DNA from 3 places in the Mesobacillus subterraneus genome. Region 1 is predicted to be linked to each of the others. Evidence: riboswitches for the same ligand, from Rfam matches in the RefSeq annotation. Region 1 holds a riboswitch; each other region holds the start of a gene.
The links. A riboswitch is a leader RNA that binds a small molecule or an ion and turns the genes downstream of it on or off. The one in region 1 is predicted to bind cyclic di-GMP.
Positions count from the first base shown of each region.

Region 1 (3,280 bases):
TTTACAAAATACGGAGATGGCGGAGCCGATTTGCTTCCACTAACTGGACTGAACAAGAGGCAGGGAAGGGAGCTGCTCAAAGCATTGAACGCAGAACCAAGACTGTATCTTAAAGAGCCTACAGCAGACCTTCTCGACAACAAGCCGCTTCAGGCAGATGAAACTGAGCTTGGTGTGAGCTATGAAGCCATCGATGATTATCTGGAAGGAAAGCAGATTGACGAAGCAGATGCAGCTAAAATTGAACGAAGATACCTTACTTCAGAGCACAAACGTCATATACCTGCATCCATGTTCGACTCCTGGTGGAAGAAATAAATTAAAAAAGCCTGGCTGATGAGTTTCATCAGCCAGGCTTTGATTTTACTCTGATTGTGCCACTGCCAACTGGGGTGTTTCTTCTTTTTCAGTAACTTTCTCTATTTTATCAGTGAACATTTGGAAGACTCTTTTCTTCTCTTCCAGCTCCTTGATATATTCCTTCAAATCATTGAATTTTTCCTCAAATGGCTGATGGTACAACTCGCGGATCTTCCTGTTCAAATCAGGATTGACGGTTGACTGGACAACCTGCTTTGTAATGTTGAATTTATATGTATATACCTTTAGCTCGTTTTTCACTTCTTCATATTCCGCGTCAATTTCTTTAAGAATCTCTTCGATTTCTGCTTTCCATTCATCTAGCGACATCTTAACATGCTGTTCCATATGGATCCTCCTGCCATTCGCCTGTATTAAAGCTTCTTCTTTCTATTCTAGCAACTGAATTTTACATGTTGATTGCTGCAGTATTACATTGTTAAAACAATCTACTCTGAACCGAAGCAGGCATTGGCGAAAATAAAGTGACAGAGTGTAAAAAAGTTCGAATCCGGGATAACTTCGTGAAAAATTATCGCAGAGTCAAGGGTGGAAGTTCGAATAGGTAATTTTTTTCTTAAAAAAATTTGTCGTTTATCCAGCAATAATTAGTTCATAAGTTCACTTCACTTCTTTGTAGGATAATAGACTCATGTTTGTAAGTAATTGGCGAATTTTGTTGATAAAATAGTTCTTAAGATTTATATTTTAATTAGAACTGAAAAAGGCAAACTTATCGAAAGGTAAGGACGCAAAGCCGCGAGTCTAAGGCATTTCAGCTATGATCGTCGGGCTGCCAAAAAAAGATCGGACGTACATAACAGATAGGTGAATGGTTTCGTTTTCCTTCTTGTCAAAATTCCGCCATCTTTTTAGGGATTTTTATTTTGGAATGTCTCTTTCTGTCCAATATTGCAAAAAGAACTGAATTTTAAGTTTGTATATTGTGAGATGGGATAAATAATACTTAAGATACTTGACAGGAAAAATAAAACAATCCTTTTGGCAGGTTTAGTTTTTGCGCAGAATTTGAAAATTTAAACGGAAGGTGGAGGAAGCGTTGACTGTTTTATTCGGGACAATAGAGTACTTCGAACGGGAAATTGAGTTTCATTTATCAGAGGTTGAAAAAAGAGAGCGGCTGAGAGAAGAAATCAATCAAATTCAAATGAAGCTTGAAGAAGAGCTGCTGAATGATTTTATATGCGACGAGAAGCTAAGAATGGAATGTTTGCAGAATCTATCGAATGCTTGCAGTAAATTAACAGAAGATCAATTAGTTTGAAAGCTGACGGAAATATGAAAGCCTGTGGACCGATCCACAGGCTTTTTACTATTAATCTATAAAATTTTCAATGATGGTCGCAACACCCATGCCGCCGCCGATACAGAGAGTTGCCAATCCATACTTTTGCTCTCTCTTCTTCAATTCGTGGATCAGTGTTACAAGAATTCTCGCACCGCTCGCGCCAATTGGGTGGCTGAGTGCGATTGCTCCTCCGTTTACGTTAACATTATCTTCTCTCATGCCAAGCTCTTTCATCACTGAAAGGGCCTGTGCGGCAAATGCTTCATTTGCCTCAACTAAATCTATGTCGGTTAACTCCATTCCCGCTTTTTTCAGTGCTTTTTTAACAGCACTAACCGGGCCGATTCCCATGATGGAAGGGTCAACGCCCGCAGAGCCATTTGCCTTGATTGTCACAAGCGGTGATACACCAAGTTCTTTTGCTTTTTTGCCGCTCATAACAACTACGGCTGCTGCGCCATCATTAATTCCAGAAGCGTTTGCTGCAGTAACTGTACCGTCTTTTTTGAATGCAGGCCTTAACTTGCCAACTTTCTCAAGCGTGCTGCCAAATTTCGGATGCTCATCTTGATCAACGATGATTGGGTCGCCTTTTCTTTGTTTTACAGCTACAGGGACGATTTCATCCTTGAAGCGTCCGGAAGTAATCGCCGCTTCCGCTCTATTCTGGCTCTTTACAGAGAATTCATCTTGCTGGTTACGAGAAATTTCATACTTTTCCGCAAGGTTTTCGGCTGTGATTCCCATATGATAATCATTGAACGCACATACGAGTCCATCACCAAGCAATGTGTCAACAAGCTTCTGGTCCCCCATTTTGAAGCCTTCGCGTGCGCCTTTAAGTAAAAATGGAGCCTGGCTCATATTTTCCATGCCGCCTGCTACAACAATATCAGCTTCACCGGAGGCGATCGCTTGATAAGCAAGGTGTACGGCCTTTAAACCTGAACCGCACAGCTTGTTGATCGTCATGGAAGGGCATGTTTCAGGAAGTCCAGCTCTCATCGCAGCCTGGCGTGCCGGGTTTTGACCAAGTCCAGCCTGGAGGACATTCCCCATGATGACTTCATCGACAACATCCGAGCTGACATTCGCTTTTTCTAGTGCCGATTTAATAGCTGCTGCTCCTAAGTCCACAGCTGAGACATTAGAAAATGCACCGCCAAATGCTCCAGTTGCGGTCCTTACCGCACTTGCAATAACGATTGTGTTTTCCATTTTTACTGCCCCTTTCAAAATTGAAATGATAAAGGGAGATTAGCTCCCTTTTCTGTTGTTGTTATTATATAAGAAAGTATAAATTATCAATTCGAGAATTTTCCAGCTCCAGCGCCTAGCCCCTCGAGTCGCTTGTCTAGCTGCGGCTCCTAACTTCTCGAGACGTTTCGTTCCTGCCAATGAAGTCAAAGAGCGACTTCACTGTCAGGCCCTCCAACGCTTGTCGGAGTTGGGCAGTCGCCTCCGCTTTTCGAATTGTCTAGTGTCGTCTCCTAGAAACTCCGAAACTTCAACTCCGCCGGCAGAAGCAAAAAGCGCTTTATCGGAGCCTCCAGTTTCTGCGTTTCTGGACAGTCGGTTATACTTTTCGGTTTCGGTCCGCCTGATGTAGTC
Region 1 is NZ_CP129019.1:454,027-457,306, forward strand. Features, by position in the region: gene nadE (ammonia-dependent NAD(+) synthetase) at 1-318, shown strand, start outside; gene LC048_RS02230 (hypothetical protein) at 364-708, opposite strand; cyclic di-GMP riboswitch class I at 1,077-1,161, shown strand; gene LC048_RS02235 (hypothetical protein) at 1,421-1,645, shown strand; gene LC048_RS02240 (acetyl-CoA C-acetyltransferase) at 1,697-2,887, opposite strand; gene LC048_RS02245 (hypothetical protein) at 2,927-3,076, opposite strand; gene LC048_RS02250 (hypothetical protein) at 3,092-3,280, opposite strand, start outside.

Region 2 (3,280 bases), 1.8 Mb from region 1:
ATTTGCTCCCATGTTGCATTGGCAGGGTTCTTATCGCTGTTTTCAGAAATGAATTTCTCGGCGCTTTCGCTGTCTTTGAAGAATGCGTAGCCGTATTTCATCGGAGTCTTAAGGTCTGCCTTTACAGGTATCGCAGAATCAGCCTCGACCCATTCTGATGTGATATAATCACGGACCCATTTCTCCTCGAATTCAACATCATCACGTCTATTGATATTTAATAAGCAGCCTGAGTCATCAAAGAATACATATTCTCCGTCTTTTGTTTTGGCCTGTGCTGTGAAAACTCCCATTGGATCAGCTTCCGGATATACCTTCATGTTGCAGAATGCACAGACATCGTCAGCACCTGGTTCATGAGGGCCATCTGCATGGTCGTCATCATCGTGGTTCACTTCAGTTGCTGCCGTTTCCTGACCCTCTTTTTGTTCATTTTCCGTTGCTTCATCTCCACAGCCAGAAACAATTATCATTAAAAATAAGGCCAACATGATAGCAAATAACTTCTTCATAAAATCTCCTCCTTTGATCGAATTTAATCCTATCAGGGAGTTGTGAGTAAAATGCGAAAAATCAAAGGAAAAAGCGTGAGAAGTATTCTATTTTTTGTGACAGTTTTATGACGATTAAGCAATCATTAAAATATATATTTTATGTACATTCTTAAGAAGGTGAAAGAATTAACTGATAGGATAACCTTGTTGCGCATATCGTTAAAGTAGTGCGAGGGTGTGGATAAAGGATGCCGCCAGCCTGACCAGACAAAGAAAAGCGTATGATACTGTTTTTTTTGTGTGCGAACATCAAATAAAAGCTTCTTACTTGAAAATACTCGTTCTAAAGCGCAGTTTTGCATTGTAATTTATATAAGTACTAACATGCTAATCTTGTTTTCTCCTGCTATTAAACTTCATGAAATCAAGATAATAAGCAAAATCTTCTTTGCTGATACCGTTTTTTATAGCTTCATCTACAAGTCCAACCCATTCATCATCAACAGGCATCCTGGCGGCTTTCATGTTTTGCTGTCCCATCAAATACTCAACAGTTGTATCAAGGTTGTCTGCCAAGCGGGACAATACCTGAAGCGATGGATTTCCCTGAATCCCTCTTTCGATGTAACTGAGATAGGATTTAGAAACATTCGCTTTTTCGGACAGTTCACTAATTGAATAATTTTTTTCAAGCCTTAAGCTTCTTATAGTTTCTCCAACCTTCATAAGTGGATCTCCTTTTTATTCATCTATTAATTCATTATAACGAACAAAAGGGTTCTTTTAAAAACACGAGAAACTGAGATAAACGGAGGATATTCTTAAAAAAGAACGATTTATGTTCTTTTTTAAGAAAATTCGCGATATTTTAGACTTTTTCAGAATTGATACTTATGGACTATACTCGAATGGAAGATAGTAACAATTCACTTTTCAAAGGGGCTGGATGGCTGTGTACAGAAAAAATTGTGACCGTTGTAATCGTCCTTCGTTTAGCAGCAGTGAGGTAGGAGAGTGGCTCTGCCCAGTTTGCGGAAATGATTTAACAAGATATCCGTTTTTTAATGCCATCAATCTTGAAAAAGTGGTAATTACACCGCACTTAAAAAAGCAAATCTATAAGAAAATTGGCCAACGATAAAAACATCTCAAGTTTATGGGGGTTATTTGAAAAAAAGCGTTCTACAATTAGATTCATAATCTGACATAATATTTTAATGAATGGTTGTAATTTTCAGATAATATCTCTTTCTTACTATAATTTTGTAATTATTTGGGATAAAAGAGATGAAATACTTTTATTACAGCCGACAAATATTTACATTTTTTATATATAGAACAATGTACAATGGCATTGAAAGTGAAAAAATGAGTAAAAAGATACAGAAAAAGGCAAACTTGTTGAAAAACTAGGACGCAAAGTCACGGATCTAAGGTGCGATTAACTATGATGGCCGGACTGCCTGGAATACTAACTGTATTTTGGGAGGGAAAAACTTGATTAAAGAGCAGGTAGTTTTCGAAGAACTGGATACAGAATGGGTGCAGCTTATAATGGAAGCTTTAGAGATGGGAATTAACAAAGAGGAAATCAGGGAATTTTTAACGAAACCCAACAAATAGACAAATGAATTCTTACATAGAAAATGGAAGTGCCATCGAGCAGCTCTTTTGGAGGTGCTTTTTATTTTTAAAAAAAAATGGACAGCTTAGACTGTCCATTAAGTTTATTTATTGTGGAGTCTCCACTTATTGAATTCTAAAAACTCACGAAACTGGTCCTTTGTGATACCAGAATCCATTGCTTCTTTTACAAGGTTGACCCAATCAGTATCCATATTTTCCTTGTCAGGTTGTTCATGTATTAGATGGTCTACTGGTACATTCAATACTCCTGCAATTTTTTCTAGAAATTGAATTGAAGGATTTGTTTGAAGGTTTCGCTCCAATGAGCTCAAATATGATTTTGCCACGCCGGCTTGCTCTGCCAGTTCAGATAAGGACATTCTTTTTTTCTTGCCGAAGTTTCTTGACGCGTTCACCGATCACTGTTATCCACACACCTTATCAATTTATATTTATATCATAACAAATCTGACAAAAGAGTTCCATATTAAGAACGGCCTATAGAACAATTATAACCAATCTTAAAGTTTTTAAGAGTCACTTTTATGAAAATCATGTTGGGAAAAAACTCATCGCTTTATTATCGGCCAATATGATTACAGTTGTACAATATTTTATGAAGATTCTTTGAAAATTTCATATTCCATTGTCACTTGTGTTCAAAACCGCATAAAAAAGGTAAAATGGTAGCAATCAGACAAGGTACGGGTGATGTGTTATGCAGAAAAAATATTTAGTGATTTACAAAGAGATTTCGAAACTGATCCAGGAAGGGCATTATCCTCCAAAAACGATACTGCCATCTGAAAATGAATTTGCTGACAGGTATCAAACCTCGAGGGAAACAATCCGGAAAGCATTAAATCTGCTTGCTCAAAATGGGTTCATTCAAAAAATTCGCGGCAAAGGTTCGCTTGTGCTGGATTTGAAAAGACATCAGTTTCCGATTTCGGGATTGATTAGTTTTAAAGAACTGGCGGAGAACATGGGCGGAAAGGCCAAAACGACTGTGGAAGAGTTCATTCTTGAATTAGCAGGCGGTGAAATTGCCAGGGGAATTGAATGCAGAAGAAGATGAAAAGATTTGGAAGGTAAAAAGAGTGAGGCATATTGATGAAGAACGAGTGATTCTTGACAAGGATTTTCTCGTAGAAAAGCAT
Region 2 is NZ_CP129019.1:3,398,552-3,401,831, reverse strand. Features, by position in the region: gene LC048_RS17635 (nitrous oxide reductase accessory protein NosL) at 1-512, opposite strand, end outside; gene LC048_RS17630 (helix-turn-helix domain-containing protein) at 882-1,220, opposite strand; cyclic di-GMP riboswitch class I at 1,876-1,961, shown strand; gene LC048_RS17625 (anti-repressor SinI family protein) at 1,992-2,117, shown strand; partial or broken gene LC048_RS17620 (helix-turn-helix domain-containing protein) at 2,222-2,543, opposite strand; partial or broken gene treR (trehalose operon repressor) at 2,839-3,280, shown strand, end outside.
Region 2: linked by a shared signal. The riboswitch ahead of LC048_RS17625 (anti-repressor SinI family protein) and the one ahead of LC048_RS02235 (hypothetical protein) in region 1 are both predicted to bind cyclic di-GMP.

Region 3 (3,280 bases), 400 kb from region 1:
GTGACCATCACCACAAAGGACACCTCGCTTCTGAAATCGCTGAACTAAAACAAAGATGGCAAGTCATCGTATCTATATTGGGAATGGTCGCTCTCATGTACTTTATCCTCATTTACCATGTCATCACAAAAAGAAAAGCAGAAGACCCACACGTCCCCTGCTCCCAAGTATTAAAATCTCATATTCGTCAAAGACTCAATTTCACTGATAAAATCCATTACCCAAATACGGATGATTAAATATGTAATAAGCATGGAGACTGCAGAAGCTCCAGTTGCCCAGTAGAAACGATTGACCGGTTAAGCACTTTTCATTGCTCGATCATATACGACAAGTGAAGGCAGAATGATAATATTGTAGATTAGTGCAAACCCCTGTCAGAATTAAAGTTAATTGAACGGCGCCAATCAGACCAAAGACAATAGCTGCTACATTTAAAGCAGCAAACGGAGTGAGAATACTCCTGAATTGAGCCAGTAACTCTTTAATCGTGAATCCTTTCCCCATGAATAGGCTGCAAGAAAAACACTGAGTAAGGCCCTAAGGACAAAAAGAAGTGAAAACATGAATAGGGATGACGTTAATTGAAAAAATGGTAATGATTGCGTCCCCATTCCAACTTAAGATAATAAACTTGATAGCCCCCGAACAACTTGAAGCGCATTATCCACAGAGATTTCCTGATTCTTGTTCATTGAACAATTTGGACATTTCATACCGGCACCATTTGCCCCAATTTTGCCAACCGTCTCTCTCTGCTCAATCATAAAATTAATCCCCTTCACTGCATACTTCGTCTCATACTTACGGTTAAAAAACGAATTAATTGCCCCCTTAAGACCCAGGGTCACGCTTCACCAATTTATTCCTTCTACAAATTTATAACTGTAATCACATTATCACTATCCAAGAACATACATTCTATTTTTAGCCACAAAAAAACACAGACATCCCAGTCCGAGGTTACGCAATTATTTAAAAATGACAAAAATAAGCGCTACTACACACAATACAGGCCGACCGATGGTAAAACATATGAAATTGCTGTTGCTGTTCCATTAGTTGTGTTAATCATTTCGACTGCCTCCTTTTTTTAATGTGAACAAATTATACCTCCATATAAACTTTTGTAAATTACTTAATAAAATTCATACTTGAGTATGATAACTCTCATCCCGTTTATGGATTGGTAAATTGCCTGATTTCTTATAAAATAAGGTAGATATCACTATGTATGGAGACTGTGAAATATGTTCTATATCTGGGCACCTGGAACATATGGAGTTATTGGTGCAACCGGCCTAATCTTTATGATTGGGCTTTTTTATTTCAAAGGGGGAAGTAACCATGTTAAAGAAGGCCATACTATTATCCTTTTCACTGGCTGTATCTCTGTCTTGTGCATATGAAGTAACCAGTTACTCATCCGCCACGGTAACAAACGAAGCAACATTTAAAGTAACAGAAGATCCTAATAAGGCTCTTATTGCAGTTCTTGATCATATGGGTGAAGGCAATGGAAAATACAAAATCATTAATAATATGGAGTCAGATATTATTTTGAAAAGTGTGGATGGTATTGAAGTTGAATCCTCTGGAGAGACAATACGCAGTGGAGAAGTCAAGATAATAAAAATAATGAAATCAAAAGAATTGCCTGTTTTTGCTTTTACATGGAATTCAGGTGAAGCACATATCAAAACAATCCAAAAAACAACTTCTTCCAGCTTGAAGGAAACCAATAAAAATCAAAAAGAAGCAAAAGAAGATTTCACCAATATTCTTTCAGAGGAAAAAAACAAATCAAAGGACAAATAACCTAAATACCTCCCTTTTTTTAACAGGAAATGATATAAAATACGTCGAAATATACAACAAAGAAACTGAAAAGGGGAAAATAGCATTGGCAAACAATCAGACTGCAAAACTCAACAAAATAATGAAGCCCATCCCAGGGTGGGTTACAGCTGTTCTTGGAATTGTTTATATTATCACTACGTTTATTGCATTTAAAGCTTTTTTGACACCTGCTGATAATGTCGAAACAAAAATCAACAACTCAATCTCCCAAAATACCGTCTTTGATTATAAGGCCACCGTAACTCCCAACACTCTTTATCCTGATGGCGGCACAATTGAGCCAGGGAAGAGCATTTTCACAAATATTACTTCTTCGATTCCAGTAAATATTAAAACTTCCATCCAATCAGACAATCCTATAGAAGCGGAAGGAACAAAAGAGATAGTCCTCAGTATATCTTCAGGTGACCTATGGGAAAAAGAGTTCCCTCTAAAACCAGCAGAATCCTTCTCTTTAACCGGAAAAGACCTATCGATAGTTGACGGTAAATACATTATTGACCTGGACAAAGTTTCGAACTTTATCGAAACAGTTGAAAGTGAAACAAAGATAAGCAACAGTTCGTACATGGTTTCCATTAAACCAAAATTCGAGGGTTTTCTAACATACAAGGATAATCAATATGAATTCAAGAACGACGCCCTTTTATCGTTTGAATATACAAAGGAAAAGATCTCCTTAATGAATGAAAATGGTTTAGAGTATGTCAACAACAGTAACGTGGAGGACAATATTGTTACTGACACTCGTTTCCAGATCCTTGGAATAGATGCGCCATTGGAAATTGTACGCTGGGCATCCACTTTTCTTTCCATTCTGTTGCTTATTGTTTTAGGTCTCATTTATTTCTCTAAAAAAACTGGTTCGGGGAGCCATGAAGCAGAGTCCATTGATAAAAAGTTCAAATCCAGAATTATCAATGTATCTGAGGAACTTGACCTCTCAGGGAAAACAAAAATTCCCTTGACGGCATTCAAGGACTTGATTCAAATATCCGAAGAAAGAGAGCTGCCGGTTTTTAAGCAAGAATCACAAAGCTTCCTTCACTTTTTCGTTCTTGAAAATGATTTTTGCTTCATCTATATGGTAAAGACGACTGAATAGTCTATTAACAAGCAACAGCCTGCATAAAGGGGGGGATTAACATGGAGGCCCTTGCAAGATTTAAATCAGGAACCTCATTCCTTCAGGAAGGTGTCAAGGATTTACTAAGTTTAACTAAAATTTACCGTTTTGCCTCTTGGTTTTTGACATCCATTTTTTACTTGATCAGCTTGCCAGATTCTCCGCTTTACTTTAAGTTGATTGTCGTAGCTTCCCCTTTTTGTTGCAGGAAAGCTGATATTGGATTTAACGAAGGTGTATAGAGAGAACCCGGTATTGCTAAAAGCCATACTAGCTGTTGAAACGGTTGGATTA
Region 3 is NZ_CP129019.1:49,300-52,579, reverse strand. Features, by position in the region: gene LC048_RS00245 (hypothetical protein) at 621-767, opposite strand; cyclic di-GMP riboswitch class II at 1,230-1,311, shown strand; gene LC048_RS00240 (hypothetical protein) at 1,348-1,818, shown strand; gene LC048_RS00235 (DUF5305 family protein) at 1,904-2,965, shown strand; gene LC048_RS00230 (hypothetical protein) at 3,007-3,228, shown strand; gene LC048_RS00225 (hypothetical protein) at 3,206-3,280, shown strand, end outside.
Region 3: linked by a shared signal. The riboswitch ahead of LC048_RS00240 (hypothetical protein) and the one ahead of LC048_RS02235 (hypothetical protein) in region 1 are both predicted to bind cyclic di-GMP.